Regions from separate parts of the Vreelandella sp. DA03-1M genome, predicted to be linked through region 1. Evidence: predicted binding sites of a transcription regulator. Region 1 holds the regulator's gene; the other holds the start of a gene.
The links. The regulator LexA, encoded in region 1, represses DNA repair genes until DNA is damaged. The targets are predictions, from matches to a motif close to TACTGTNTANNTANACAGTA.
Positions count from the first base shown of each region.

Region 2: ACXUPB_RS13085 (PA0069 family radical SAM protein) is a predicted target of LexA. The motif match lies at 4,191-4,210, and genes of this name have one in related genera.

Region 1 is NZ_CM146798.1:2,578,536-2,586,297, reverse strand. It holds gene ACXUPB_RS12050 (uracil-xanthine permease family protein) at 1-766, shown strand, start outside; gene mobB (molybdopterin-guanine dinucleotide biosynthesis protein B) at 825-1,388, shown strand; gene moaC (cyclic pyranopterin monophosphate synthase MoaC) at 1,394-2,191, shown strand; gene moaE (molybdopterin synthase catalytic subunit MoaE) at 2,151-2,648, shown strand; gene ACXUPB_RS12030 (ribonuclease J) at 2,685-4,295, opposite strand; gene purU (formyltetrahydrofolate deformylase) at 4,526-5,380, shown strand; gene ACXUPB_RS12020 (energy-coupling factor ABC transporter permease) at 5,405-6,076, shown strand; gene lexA (transcriptional repressor LexA) at 6,086-6,766, opposite strand; gene ACXUPB_RS12010 (IS5 family transposase) at 7,047-7,762, opposite strand, start outside.
Region 2 is NZ_CM146798.1:2,790,928-2,798,689, forward strand. It holds gene ACXUPB_RS13065 (PTS fructose-like transporter subunit IIB) at 1-436, shown strand, start outside; gene pgi (glucose-6-phosphate isomerase) at 634-2,301, shown strand; gene ACXUPB_RS13075 (Fic family protein) at 2,384-3,097, opposite strand; gene ACXUPB_RS13080 (DinB family protein) at 3,514-4,059, opposite strand; gene ACXUPB_RS13085 (PA0069 family radical SAM protein) at 4,239-5,324, shown strand; gene ACXUPB_RS13090 (winged helix-turn-helix domain-containing protein) at 5,366-5,671, shown strand; gene ACXUPB_RS13095 (heavy metal translocating P-type ATPase) at 5,653-7,762, opposite strand, start outside.

The sequences.
Region 1 (7,762 bases):
TTTTCTCTCAATGACCAGCTTATTGGTGACATTGTTGCTGGCCGTTTTTGGCCGCGGTCTGCTCCGCCTAGTGCCGATTATGGGGGGGATCGTCACGGGCTATTGTTTGGCGTTATTAATGGGGTTGGTAGATTTTACCCCGGTACGCGAAGCGGCGTGGCTCTCGGTGCCCAGCTTTACCGCCCCCAGTTTTCACTGGGCCGCTATTCTGTTTATGATCCCGGTCGCTATCGCCCCGGCGGTTGAGCACATTGGTGACATGGTCGCTATTGGCTCGGTGACCCGTAAAAACTATTTGGAAAAACCCGGCCTGCATCGCACCCTGTTAGGCGATGGGTTGGCGACCAGTGTGGCAGCGCTATTCGGCGGGCCCCCGAATACAACCTACTCGGAAGTCACGGGGGCTGTAACGCTGACGCGGGCGTTTAACCCCAAGTACATGATTGTTGCTGCGATTTTTGCCATTGTGCTGGCGTTTGTGTCCAAGCTTGGTGCGCTGCTGCAGACCATACCCGGTCCGGTCATGGGGGGGATTATGACGTTGCTGTTTGGTTCTATTGCGGTCGTTGGTATGAACACGCTAGTGCGAGCAGGGCAGTCGCTGACGGCACCTCGCAACTTAGTGGTGGTCTCGCTCATCCTGGTATTCGGAATAGGTGGTATGCAGTTTGGGGGCGGTCAATTTACCCTGCAAGGTGTGAGCTTGGCTGCACTGGTAGGTATTGCGTTGAACTGGCTATTACCCAAGGCGCAAGAGGGCGAGTAAAGTCATCCTCTTTAACGCTGTGAGCATCGTATGAGTGGCAAGTAGGAGGGTAGGCTGTATGAGTAACGAACTAACCGCATCCTTCCCCATTCTAGGGATTGCTGCCTGGAGCGGTACCGGCAAAACGACACTGTTAGAGAAGCTGCTGCCTCTATTAGCTGCGCACGGTTTGAAAGTAGCCGTGATTAAACATGCTCACCACTCGTTTGAAGTAGACCAGCCTGGAAAGGATAGCTATAAACTGCGCAGTGCGGGCGCGGCGCCTGTACTAGTCGCTTCACGGCAACGATTTGCATTGATGCAGGAAACGCCCGACCAGGAAGAACCCGATTTAGCCGAGTTAATAACCATGATGGTGCCGCACCATCCCGACCTAGTGATTGTCGAAGGCTTTAAAGCCTGGCCGATCCCTAAGCTGGTGATTTATCGCGATGGCGTGGGTGACTCGGCCATTTTAACTGACCCATGGGTCGAGGCGGTTGCATTAAGCGCGCCATCGCCTATTGATTTAACTTCTTGCGTAGCGCAGTTAAATCTTGATGACAGCGACGCAATCGCGCGCTGGATAGTGACCTGGATAAACGCAAAAAAGCAAACCGTGGCTTCAAAAAAGGAAAGGTGACCAACATGCATCTAACCCACCTCAACACCCGGGGCGAAGCCAATATGGTGGATGTCGGCGATAAACAAGAAACGCGCCGCGAAGCCGTCGCCTCGGGGCGTATTGTGATGCAGCCGGAAACGCTGAAATTACTTAGCGACGGTGAACTGCCCAAGGGCGATGTGCTGGCTACCGCGCGAATCGCCGGTATTCAGGCGGCCAAACGCACCCATGAGCTGATTCCACTCTGCCACTCCCTGGCGCTATCAAAAGTGTCGGTTGAGTTTGATATTGATGTAGCCGAATCCTGCGTTCACGTGACGTCGCTGTGTCGCTTGAATGGCCGCACCGGGGTTGAAATGGAGGCGCTTACCGCCGTCTCGGTGGCTTGTTTAACACTTTACGATATGTGCAAAGCGGTAGATAAAAATATGCGCATCGAGGCCATTCAGCTTGATAGTAAGCAGGGTGGCCAGCGCGGTGATTACCAGCGCATAAACGCGCAGGCGCCGATAGTGACAGGCGATGGCATGGCCGGAGAGGTCAGCCTGGGTGAACGCTGCCCATCGCCCTGCGTGCGGGTTAAGTTTTTAGCCGAACTGCGCGAGCGGGTAGGTGAGAGCGAGGCAGTAGTGAGTCTCGAGCAATTGGCCAGCCGTGATATTGGCGGATTGAAAGCAGCGCTGGCCGAGCGCGATAGTCGCTTTAAGCAACTCACCGACCAGCGTACGCTATGTGCCATCAATCAAGTCATGGCCAATGACGATGCGTTAGTGACCGATGATGACGAAGTGGCGTTTTTCCCACCGGTCACGGGGGGCTAAAGTGGATATTAAGGTGGCGATTCAAGCCGCCCCGTTCTCGATGGCCTACGGCTATGACGATGCCTTGGCGGGGCGTAGCGATATTGGCGCGGTGGTGAGCTTTACCGGACTGGTGCGTGATTTCAATGAAGCGCCCGATGTTACGGGGTTAACACTGGAACATTACCCCGGTATGACCGAGCGCACGCTAACGGAGATTGGCGAGCAGGCTTGGCAGCGTTGGTCGCTACAAGCGGTACGGATAATTCATCGCGTTGGCTATCTGGGCCCTGGCGACCCCATCGTGCGGGTGCTAGTAGCTAGCGCCCACCGCCGGGAGGCGTTTGAAGCTTGCGATTTTATTATGGATTTTTTAAAAACCCAGGCGCCTTTTTGGAAGAAAGAGCACTCCACTCAGGGAGAATATTGGGTCAAAGAACGCCACTCTGACCAACAAGACGCGGCACGCTGGGAGTGAGTTTGCCACGTTTTGCTATTCCTCAATGATGCACCACTAACGATTGGCAGCATTGTCTAGGGTAAGGGCTTCTGGCATTTCAGCAGCCATAATCTGAAGATGCACATCGGGCAGGTGCTGCATATGCTCCGCCAGCCAGTGAATCAAGCGAGGCTGCAATGCCTGGCGAAGGTCGGCCAGTGTGTCGGCGGCAATCTCCTCAAGCTGATCGTCCAGCCAATCGCTAAAGCTATCTTCATCCAGCGGGCTGGCCCCTGAGGTATCCAGCATCAAGCGGCCAATGCGCGCCCAGCCAGTGTCAGTCGCGGTCACTGGTAGCGCTAGGTACAAGCTGCCGCGACGGGCTTTATTGGCATCGTTCACCTCCAAGCCAGGGTGGGGCACGACGCTGTTTTGACTGACAATGCAGGGCGGCTGCGGATAGCGTGCTTCACAGTGCAATCCGTGGCTATCAAAACTGATCAGATCGCCGTTTACCGGCGTTAATGGGGCGCTAATACCTAGCTGCTTGGCAATGGCCTGGTGAGCCTGCTGATGGCGTGCTTCGCCATGCACCGGCATAAGATGCTTGGGTCTGACCCACTGATAGAGCTTGATCAGCTCATCCTGAGCAGGATGCCCTGTGGCGTGCAGTTCAGGGTGATTGAACTCGTCATAGATGCTGACACCTAGGTGCGCCAAACGCTTTTTAAGCTGCTCAATGGGTCGCTCATTGCCGGGAATGGCTTTAGCCGAGAAGATGACATTATCGCCGGGCTGAAGATCCACATAGGGATGACGGCCCTGGGCTAGACGCTGTAACGCGGCGCGGGGCTCTCCCTGACTGCCGGTGGCAATAATCACTACTTCATCCGGGGGCAGGTAGCCAAGGTCGTGATTGGGCACCAGCGGCGGTAAATCATCCATATAGCCGAGCCCCCGCGCGACGCTGACCATGCGCTCCATGGAACGCCCCATTAAGCTGATACGACGGCCACATTGATGGGCTGCGCGTCCTATCGCTAACACCCGGGCAAGATTGCTCGCAAAGCAGGAGATCACCACGCGGCCCTGGCAGTTGCTGAGGGTTTTTGCCAGCGCACGGGCAACATCACCCTCGCTGCCTGAGTGGCCGGGCATGGGAGCGTTGGTGGAGTCGCCCACCACTAAATCCACTGGGGCAAGCGCCTTGAATTGGGCCGCGCTTATCGGCGTGCCGATGATCGGTTCAGGGTCGAGTTTCCAGTCGCCGGTATGTAAGACGCGGTAGCCACCGACGCTCATGATCAACGCACAGCTTTCGGGTATAGAGTGCGTTAACAGCAAATAGCGCAGCGTGAACGGCCCGTTTTCCAGCGCCTCGCCAGGCTCAATAACATGGATAGCCGCGCTGCTAAGCTGATGCTCGGCAAACTTCAGTCGCAACAGCCCAGCCGCCAGCGGTGTGGCATAAATAGGGCAGTTCCACATCGGCCAAAGCCAGGCAGCTGCACCAATGTGGTCTTCATGGCCGTGGGTGATAAAGAGCGCTTTGGGCACGATCCCCAGTGCTTTCGGTGTATCGAGATTGGGTACCTGCAGTGGCGAGTTGGGAAGATCCTGACGGATCATCATGCCGCAATCGACGGCTATCCAGTGATCGTCGTAGCCGTATAGCGTTAGATTCATTCCAATCTCACCGCATCCCCCCAGCGGCAACATGCGCAGCGGTGGACGACGACGGGGACGAATTTGAACGCGTGGTGAATGCATCTGTTATGAAAAACCTAAAAAGTAGTGACTTAACTATACGGGAAGGCAGGGGCGGCTAACAATCTTCCATGCCCTTCCGATACACTATGCGACCTAAGCCGCTGGTTTGTCATAATTAACTTAGCAATAGGTCAAGAGTAGCTCACATGTCTCATTATTATCGTTTAGTGGTTTCCTGTCCTGACCGGGTGGGGATTGTTGCACGGGTATCGAGCTTTATTGCCCAGCAGGGCGGCTCCATTACCGAAGCCAGCCAGCACTCCGATTTAGAAACCGGCTGTTTTTTTATGCGTTACGAAATCTTGGCGGATTCAGTGGGGATGTCGGTGGAGGCGCTACGTGCAGCATTCGAGCCGGTGGCGATCGAATTTGATATGCAGTGGTCATTGGTGGATACACAGCAGCGCCGTCGGGTGGTATTGATGGTCTCTCGAGAGTCACACTGCTTGGTAGATTTACTTTATCGCTGGCAGGCCGGTGAGTTGGATTGCGATATTGTCGGCGTCATTTCCAACCATGATGATATGCGTTCATTGACCGAGTGGTATGGCATTCCTTATCACTATGTGCCAGTCGACCCCGATAACAAGCAAGTGTCGTTTGCCAAGGTGCAAGCAGAAATCGATAGTGCGCGCGCTGATTGCGTCGTGCTGGCGCGTTATATGCAAATTCTGCCGCCTGACCTGTGCGCACGCTATGCAGGGCGGGTGATTAATATACATCACAGTTTTTTACCCTCTTTCGCTGGGGCGAAGCCCTACCACCAGGCATATCAGCGCGGTGTGAAGCTGATTGGCGCCACCTGCCACTACGTCACCGAGGAACTCGACGCGGGCCCGATTATCGAACAGGATATTCATCGCGTTAGCCACTGCCATACCCCAACCGATTTAGTCCGCTTTGGGCGTGATGTTGAAAAAGCCGTTCTCGCACGCGGTTTACGCTGGCATCTTGAGGATCGTGTTTTAGTGCATGGCAACAAGACCGTGGTATTTAGCTAACGCTCGATAAAGTGAGAAGCCGCTATGTCGTTCGCACAAAGTGTACTGGCGCCCTGGGCGCTGATATTCACCTCGCTACTCTCGTTAGGCGTAGTGGTGTGGGCTCTTTGGCGGCGGCCCTGGAAAGCGTTACTGGAAGACACTGCCCTTCAGCACCGTTGGTTAGGCGCAACGCTAGCTGTGGTGCTGATGTGGCAGCTGCGCGCTCAGGCGGTCGACTGGCTAACGCTGCATCTCGTTTTTACGGTATTGATGACACTCGTGTTTAAAGCGCCACTAGCGCTGCTCAGCAATGTACTCATCCATGTGGCAATGGTAGTTATCGGCCGCAATGAGTGGACGTTGCTGGGGGCGAATGTACTGGTAACGGGCATTGTTCCGGCTGCCATTATTGGCACAGTGTGGCGGCTGGTAGATCGCCGCCTGCCGGATAACCTGATGGTGTTTCTATTTGCCTGCGGATTTTTTGGGGCGGCGTTGGCAACATTAGGGGCAGGGCTGGCTGCCGTGCTGCTGATCATCGTGGCAGGCACAGACCCTAACGCTATCTATCTTGCCCAGGAGTATGCTCGCTTCTTACCTCTACTAATGCCTTCAGAGGCGTTTATTACCGGGATGCTGCTGAGTATTCTGCTGGTCTATCATCCTAATTGGGTGGCCACCTTTAATGACCACCGCTATATCGACATGCAGTAGCGACGGTGGTTAGCCCAATGCCTGGCCATTACCGCCACGAATAACGCCAACGCCGACACCTTCGATATCGAGTGACTGTGAACGCAGGTCGATTTCAATGGGCGCAAAGTCTGCATTTTCCGCAAATAGCGTTACTTGGTGGCCCTGGCGTTTGAAGCGTTTAACCGTTACCTCATCCTCTAGGCGTGCCACTACAATCTGGCCATCGCGCACCCGCTCGGTACGGTGAACTGCCAATAAATCACCTTCTAAAATACCAATATCCTTCATCGAAAGGCCTCGCACACGCAGCAAATAATCGGCTTTAGGAGTGAAGTACTCGGCTGGCAGAGGGCAGTAACGGTCAATATGCTCAGCAGCTAGGATAGGGCTCCCGGCGGCTACTTCGCCAATCACCGGTAGGCCAGCAGGCGAGGCTTCAATATTGGCAGCGGGCAACGCGCTTAAGGTGCTGTCTACTACCTCTTGGGGCTCTTGATTAGGTAGGCGAATACCGCGTGACGTATTGCGAATAATGCGAATAGCGCCTTTACGCTCTAGCGCGCGCAGGTGCTCTTCCGCTGCGTTAGGTGAACGGAAACCCAGCGCTTTCGCAATTTCAGCACGGGTCGGAGGGTAGCCAAATTCGCCCATGGTCTTAACAATAAAATCAAATACGTGCTGTTGGCGAGCGGTTAGCGGACGCGACATACCAGACTCCAATAATAGTGAATAGACAGTAACAAATTAAATGTCGATTTAATCGATAAGTGGTTAAGTATACAGTATGTTCCTCTGTCCAGTATATGTCTTGTCAACCCCTATCGAGAAAGGCCCCCGAATTTTTCCTAGGGAAGGTCTGAATAACTGCCGATATTCATCACCGCTCACTTGAGCCGAGAAAAAATCGAAAATTCAGACATTCTTCTCCCGTTCTTTGTGTATTTTTGCCCGTTTCCCGCTCATTGAGCGGAAAACGGGCGCAATCGCCCTATTCCCATAGGTATTTCTCACTGATCAGCAGGTTGCTGAACGCCGCCAGCAAGTGCAGGCGCTGAGTGTTTTTGGCCAGTCCACGATAGCGAGCCTTGCCATAACCAAAAACTTGTTTGATGTACCGAAAGGGGTGCTCCACCTTGGCACGGATACTGGCTTTGATTTTTTCGACTTTCTGTCGCCTGGCATCTAGCTGCTTGCGGGTGCCAGGCCGTTTGGCAATATACCAAGAGACATCGTTGCGGTGCTTGTGCTCGTCTCGTTTTTGAATACCAAGGTAACCGGCATCACCGAAGACGCGTTGCTCTTCACCGTGAAGGAGCTTATCGGCAGGCACAATGTCATGGACATTGGCAGCCGTGGTCTCAATGCTGTGAATCAACCCAAGCTTATCGTCGACACCTATGTGCATTTTCATGCCAAAGTGCCAAGAGCTACCTTTTTTAGTTTGGTGCATTTGCGGATCGCGCTCGCCTTTTTTGTTTTTGGTGGAACTAGGCGCAGAAATGATAGTGGCATCGACAATGCTCCCTTCGCGCAGCATCAGGCCATTTTTCTCCAGGTGGTTGTTCACTTCCTGGAACAGCACCTTGCCAAGGCCGTGGCGTTCCAGAAAATGGCGAAACTTGAGAATCGTGGTTTCGTCCGGCAATCGGTCCAGTTTCAAACCGGCGAATTGGCGCATGGACTCGATCTCGTAGAGGGCGTCTT
Region 2 (7,762 bases), 210 kb from region 1:
TGTGGGCCTGCTCGCCTCAGAAACCTACGGCCCCATGGCGGCGATCATGGCGGCGGGAATGGTGCCTGCCATTGGTATGGGCATTGCCAGCTTTGTCGCGCGCAATAAGTTCTCGGCACCGGAGCGCGAAGCGGGCAAAGCCTCTTTTGTATTGGGTCTGTGCTTTATCAGTGAAGGCGCGATCCCCTTCGCGGCTAAAGACCCGCTGCGGGTCATTCCGGCCTGCATCGCGGGCGGGGCACTGACCGGTGCGCTCTCGATGCTGGTGGGTGCGAAGCTAATGGCTCCCCATGGCGGTATTTTCGTACTGCTGATCCCCAACGCCATTACCCCGGCGCTGCTCTACCTGGGTGCTATCATAGCGGGCTCACTGGTTACCGGGTTAGGCTATGCGTTTATCAAACGCGGGGCAGCTCAAGTGGCGGTGGCTACTTAACGGCTGACCCTACCCTGTGTGGGCAGGCAATCGTGCCTGCCCACACAAATACGTAGCTTTACGCAGTTAATGCAAGTCTAAGCCTAAATGCCCTCTACTCCTCGCCGTTTTTTATGTAGTATTTTTACATAACGCCACGTTTAGTTTGCCATTCGGTTCTGGTTACTACATTCACTTAATAACAAACGGATCACCCTATGTTTCAGCTCACTCGTAGTGTCACCTGGCAGGCGCTCGACCGCCTACGCGACAAAACCGCTAACGACCGCATTCGTGACTACTTCACCAATGATCCTCAGCGCTTTGAGAAAATGAGCCTTCGGGTGGGCGGTCTGTTTCTTGACTACTCCAAGCACCATGTCTCCGATGAAGTGCTCGCCAAGCTGATCGAACTGGCCGACCACTCCGCGCTGGTACAGCGTCGGGCGCAGATGTTCTCCGGCGACATCATCAACGTCACCGAAAACCGCCCAGTACTGCACACCGCCCTGCGTCACTTAGGCGATGAGCCGGTGTATGTGGACGGCGAAGACGTCATGCCCGAGATCACCCGTACCCGCGAGCAGATCAAGCTATTCTCGGAAGCGGTACGCAATGGCGAGTGGAAAGGCTATAGCGGCAAACGTATTAAAGATGTGGTCAATATCGGCATTGGCGGCTCGGATCTTGGCCCTAACATGGCGGTGCGCGCGCTGCTCAAATACCGCCACCCGGAGCTCCACTTCCACTTCGTCTCCAACGTGGACGGCACCCATATCCAGAAGGTGCTTTCGCGCCTCGACCCGGCCACCACGCTGTTTATTGTCTCCACCAAAACCTTTTCTACCCAGGAGACACTGCTAAACGCCAAAACCGCGCGTCGCTGGTTCCTGGAAAACGCTGGCGAAGACGCCGACGTGGGTGCGCACTTTATCGCTGCCTCCACCAACCGCAAAGCGGCCATGGAGTTCGGCATTCGCGAAGAGAACGTGTTCGAATTCTGGGCCTGGGTGGGTGGCCGTTACTCCATGTGGTCGTCCATTGGGCTGCCGATTGCGCTTTCGATCGGTTTCGAAGGCTTTATCGAGCTACTGGAAGGCGCTCATGAGATGGATAACCATTTCATCAACGCGCCCTTCTCGCAAAATATGCCGGTGCTGATGGCGCTGATTGGTATTTGGTACATCAATTTTATTGGCGCAGAAACCCAAGCCATCGTGCCCTACGACCAGGCGCTGAACCAACTGCCTTCTTTCCTGCAGCAGTTGGACATGGAGTCTAACGGCAAGTCGGTAGATATTTTCGGCCACCCGGTGAACTACAAAACCGGCCCCATTGTGTGGGGCCAAACCGGCTCCAACGGCCAGCATGCCTTCTTCCAGCTACTGCATCAGGGCACCCGCTACGTACCGATTGATTTTATTGCCTCGCTCAAGCCCGAGCCCGGCGTGGAAGACCACCACTTCGCCTTACTGACCAATATGCTCGCTCAGGCCAACGCCTTTATGGAGGGCAGCCAGGGGGACAGCAAAGAACTCAGCCAACACGACCCCTACAGTTGCCCCGGCAACCGCCCTTCCAGCACGCTACTGCTGGACGAGCTAACGCCGAAAAACCTAGGCGCACTGATTGCGCTCTACGAGCACAAGGTGTTTGTGCAAGGGGTGATCTGGAACATCAACTCGTTTGACCAGTGGGGCGTACAGCTTGGCAAACGCATCGCGGGTGAAATCAGCGAACGCATCGATGCCCACGCCGCCGACTTCGATGCCTCCACACAAGGCCTGCTGGAGTTGGTGCGGGCGCACTTCCCTAATGGCGGCAGTGACGAAAAGGAAAGCGCACCGGCCAGTGCCGACAAGAAGCCAACACGGAAAAAACATTGAACGAATAGGCTTATAAATCGATAGAAAACAACGCCTTGGTTTGAAAGAACCAAGGCGTTTTAATTTTTGCTGAGCCTTACTTTTAGCCGATTGGCAGGTCGAGCTTAAAGTTCTTAATGATTTTCTTGTCTAAACAGCTTCTTAGAAACGTATTCATCGGTGCCATATTGTTAGATGTATAAAAATCCAACATCAGGGTATTGAACTCTTGCTGTCGTTTGGCTGGAACATTAATAATCGGGAATCCATGCATCAGCAAAATGCCATTCATCATAAAGCGACCAGTACGCTTGTTAACATCCCAGAAAAATTGAGCCCTAGCCATCTGCAGAAACGCAGTGATGGCTTGGTCGTAACTGTCCTCTTCGCTCGCTACTAGCCGCTGGACTTCTTGCCATTTAGCTTCAAGCTCGTCAGGCATAGGCGGCTCATAGTCAGAACCTGCAACCGTTACATAACCCGAGCGAAACTTGCCCCACTCCAGCGCCTCTTCTTTACCGGCAATGGCATGGATGTCTAGAGCGGTTTGCTTATCAAAGCGGAACTGCCCCTTATCGACTAAATAAAATATATATTCCCAAGCTTTCGCCTGGTTAATCGCCATATTCTGATCGCTGATTTTATGGCCGCCCACGGTGATCCCATCCAAAATGGTCTGCACCTCGGGCAGCGTCATAGCGACCCCCTCAAGATTCACGGCATCGTATACCAAAGCAGGCACATCCCGTATCGCCAGTTGCCTAGCCAAGGGGGCGTTAGGCTTCATATTCCAAAGTTTATCTTGTGCTGGCTCCATGGGAGTGGGACTCGTGTTCGGCAAATGGGATAAGTATATCGCTACGGGATAGAGTATATGCGGTGAGGAAGCTATCTGTTACTAAACAGAGCTAATAGGCTCTGATGCTTCGCTCTTTTTAACGCCTCTATGCTCGCACATCTCTGCCAGTTTCGACTCCGATAAAAACGTGGCGGCGATGGTGGATTCTAACCAGATAGCCAGAACGGACTCACTATCGCTTAGCGTAAATAACCGATCATTCAATGTCCCTATACATAATATGTTGAGGCCCCGCAGCCCCGCCCAGGTAACGCTCACCAGTCTCATAAAAGCCCGCCTTTCGATAACAGTTGTATGCCGCTAGGTTCTTACAGTTCACCGTCAGGGAGTTAAGAGAGCAAATTAATTAACTATGACCAGCATGCTGGTCAATATTATTGGCTACCGGCCTCATCCGGTATCAGCGCCAGCAAGTCGGTGACCTCAATATCTAGACCGGCTTGCGAGAGCAGCGTTGTTATCTGCCCGCGGTGGTGGGTTTGGTGATTGAAGAAGTGCAAGATCAGGCTGGAGAAACTGCGGATGGCTGGAACTCCTTTCATATTTTGGTAACTCAAGATTGTCTCTAGATCCTCATCTGTCAGCGCTGCGATCCAATTGATAATCACGCTATCCAACCATTGACGATGTGCCTTGAGGCCATCCAAGTCATCAAACATCACTTGATCAAGCCGCGCAGGCGTTGGCAGCGCCACCATGACCGCAAGTGTTGTGGTAGAAGAGGGATGGCTTGCAAACCGCTTAAGCCAAAGCGTGTCGGCTACAACGATATGATTTAAAGTGCCAAAAATAGAGCCAAAGTAAGCGCCTCGCTCCTCTGCAAGTTCAGTTGTACTCAGCTTGCTAGCCGTGTCGTATACCTTGGCATTCATCCACTGATTGTAGGATGCCATTAATGCAAAATGTGGTTGAAGTTCCATAGGTCAAATCGCCTCTTTCCATGCTGGCAACAACGGGGTCTTTAAGCGTATGAAATAAAGACGCGTTTGTATCCCCGAATTTGCTATTTAAGCCGCTAAGCCTTTTCTTGCGCCTTTGCCCAAACGCCATATACTGTATAAATAGCCATATAGTTAGTTATACAGGTCAGAGGTGGCAAATGACGACTCCCGATCAAACATCGAGTGTTTCAGCTGTGCGCAAAGGCCGCGGAGCAACGTACGACCCGCACAATCGTTTTTCACCTACCCGTAGCGTGGTGGAAGACGATGGTTGGTGGCGGGAAGAAACATCTACAACCATCGCCACCGAAGTGCGAGAAGAGGTGAGCAAGAGCGCGCTATCGTGGAATAAATCGCCGGATTTGCCGTTTGATCGCTCGCTGAATCCTTACCGTGGCTGTGAACATGGCTGCGTTTACTGCTACGCACGCCCCTCACATGCTTACTGGGATCTATCGCCAGGGCTGGATTTTGAAACTAAACTCATTGCCCGCAGCGGTTTGGTGGAACGGTTAACGGAGGAGCTTTGCCATCCCAACTACATCTGCCGCCCCATCAATCTTTCTGGCAATACCGACTGCTACCAGCCGTTAGAGGCTACTTATAAAACCACACGTCGCTTGCTGGAGTTGCTGTTGGAGTGTCGCCATCCGGTAACGTTAGTGACTAAAAGCACGCTGGTGCTACGCGATCTAGAACTATTGGCAGAGATGGCAGAGCATCGGCTGGTGCGTGTGTTTGTTAGCTTGACCAGCCTGGACGCCAATTTAAAGCGCACGCTAGAACCACGGGCGGCCTCGCCTCAGGCGCGCTTGCGGGCCATTAGTGAACTCAATACGGCGGGAGTCCCAGTCGGCACATTGATTTCACCGCTTATCCCAGGGCTGACTGATCATGAAATTGAAAAGCTACTGGAAGCCGCCAGCCGAGCAGGCGCACGAACGGCGGCTTGGATGCTGCTGCGCTTACCTTACGAAGTAGCGCCGCTGTTTGAGGCGTGGCTGGAAGCTCACTACCCAGAACGCGCCGCCAAAGTGATGAGCCTTATGCGCCAGTGCAGAGGCGGTAAGGCCTATGATGCCAAGTTTGGTAAGCGCTTTCGTGGAGAAGGGGTATTCGCTGATTTAATTGCTCAGCGCTTTGCTCGCGCCAGCCGCCAGTGGAACATGCAGGATCGCACCGAGCAGGGCTTGAATACGCGGGATTTCCGCCCACCACGGGCGCAGGGCGACTTATTCCTTTAAGCTAAGTAGCGCGTTAATCAATTTGCTGTTAAGGAAGCCTAATGTCCGCGCTTAGCAAAACGAAATCGAGTTTTTACCGACGTTTATACGTAGCCCATCTTATCGAACATGGCGCTGCCAGCGTGCCTGCACTAATTGAAGCCACCGGCATGCCACGGCGTACCGCTCAGGATACGATCGCCTCCCTTGCCGAATTAGATATCGAGTGCGTATTTACAAGAGATGAAGGCGAGCGCCACAACATTGGCCGCTACCAAATACGCGATTGGGGGGCGATTGACCCACGTTGGGTGGCAACGAATGCCGAGCGGCTTAAACAGGCACTTGGCTATTCCGGAGCCCTCTGATCGTTTTCCTCCGGCTCGGCCCACGCTAACCGGGCGGCATTGAGCGTGACACTCAGCGAACTTGCCGCCATAGCGAATACCGCAACCAGAGGTGGAATGGCCATCACAGCTACCAGCCCTAGGGCCAGCGTATTATACAGTGCCGAAAAGAACAGATTCTGCACCATGATGCGCCGGGTGTATTTAGCAATGCTAAGCAGTTTTACTACCCCCCCCACTCCCGGCGTCATAAGCTGTGCGGAAGCCCCTTCACGGGCGGCCTCGCTGGCACTTAGCGGGGCAATACCCACATCAGCCGCGGCTAAGCTCAACGTATCATTCAAGCCATCACCCACATAGAGCGTTGGCGCTAGTAGCGCCTGCAACAACCGCGCTTTGGCTTCGGGCGAACGCTGGGCATAGCAAGCTTCTCGGGCAAGCCCTATCTGCTCACCCAGCCAGCTAACAGCCCCCTGCCGGTCGCCGCTAATCATCGCCACCACATAGCCTGATGCGAGCAGGCGCTTCACGCTTGGAGCGGCATCCTCCACCGGTTGATCGGCCAGATAGAACGTGGCCAGCCAGCCCGCTTCATCAGCCAACATCACTTGAGAAGCAAACACCAGCGCGGGGTCTTCAGCTTGAAATGGCAACGCAATCTGCTGACGAGTTAGCCAATTAGCGCTACCTAGCGTTAGCCACTCGCCGCTATTTAGCTGCACACGGCGCCCTTCCCCAGGCGATTCATTTACTTCTATATTCTGATCAGGGTTCTGCTCACGTTGATCATTCGACCAGTGCGCTAACGCGTGCGCTAGCGGATGTTCGCTTCCAGCGACGGCGGCGCTTAGTTTGCGCTGCACCGTGTGTTTATCAACGCCCTCCCGTGCCTGCCAATGCAGCACGGAATGATTGCCGGTCGTTAAGGTGCCGGTTTTATCCAGTGCTACCGAGCGAGTGCGCGCCAAAGTTTCAAGCGCGGCCGGGTCGCGTAGTGCAATACCTTGCTGCATGGCCTGACTGCTACCAGCAAGGCTTGCCAACGGCACGGCAAGCCCAACGGCACAGGGGCATGCCACCACCAGTACGGAAAGCGCCCGCACAAAGGCCTCTTCCCAGCCCGTTCCAAATAACAGCGCAGTAGGCAACGTCAGCAGCGCCAGTACAAGTGCTAAGGGGCTTATCCAAGCTGCAAAGCGATCAGCTAGCTTCTGCAGCTCGCCTTTTTTGGCCTGATAGCGGCGCATTTCGTCACACAGCCGATCTAGTCGCCGCTTGCCTACCCCGGCGCTTACCTGCATTACCAGCGGCGTTGCACCCAGGTAGCGGCAGCCTGCGTAGACCTTCTGACCTGTATGAAAGAGGCGCGGCAGGCTTTCACCGGTCAGCGAGGCGGTATCGACCCAACCAGGTGCTTCCAGGGTGCCATCAAGCGCTACCCGCTCACCTGGCGCTAACTCGACGCGCATTCCTGCAGCCACTTCATCGGCAGGAACCATTACCCAATGTTCATGTTGGTAAACGCTTATGTTCGCGTTCGGTAGTGTCAATGCGTCCAGCGCTTTTAACCCACGTTGACGGCACAGCGTTTCCACTAACCGCCCGACCAGCAACAGCACAATCAGCATCACCGCCGTATCGAAATACACTTCCGATGAACCGCGCCATAAAAGCCCGATCGAGACGAGCACAGCGCCAAATACACCAAGGCTAACGAGCACATCCATTCCAGGGCGTTTGGCGAGCAATGTACGCCATCCCGCACGGTAAAACGGCACGCCCGCAAACAGCACCACGGGAAGTGAAAAAGCACCCGACACCCATGCCACTACCTGCTCGACCTGTTCATTGGGCAAGGCGGATGCGTAGATCAAAATTGAGGCAAGCATGGTCCACATGCCAAATAGCGAACCCACCATCAGTCTAAGTGTGAGGTAGCGGCTCTCCTCTTCCAATCGTGCATGGGCATCGCCCACCGGCTCAAGTTCCGTCAGCCGGTAGCCTAGTCGCTTAACCTTTAAGGCAAGCACTGAGAGCTGAGTCGCGGCTGGCGTGCCGCTTATACAGAGCGTGGCGCTGGGATAATGCACGCTAACGTCGTGCACGCCATCA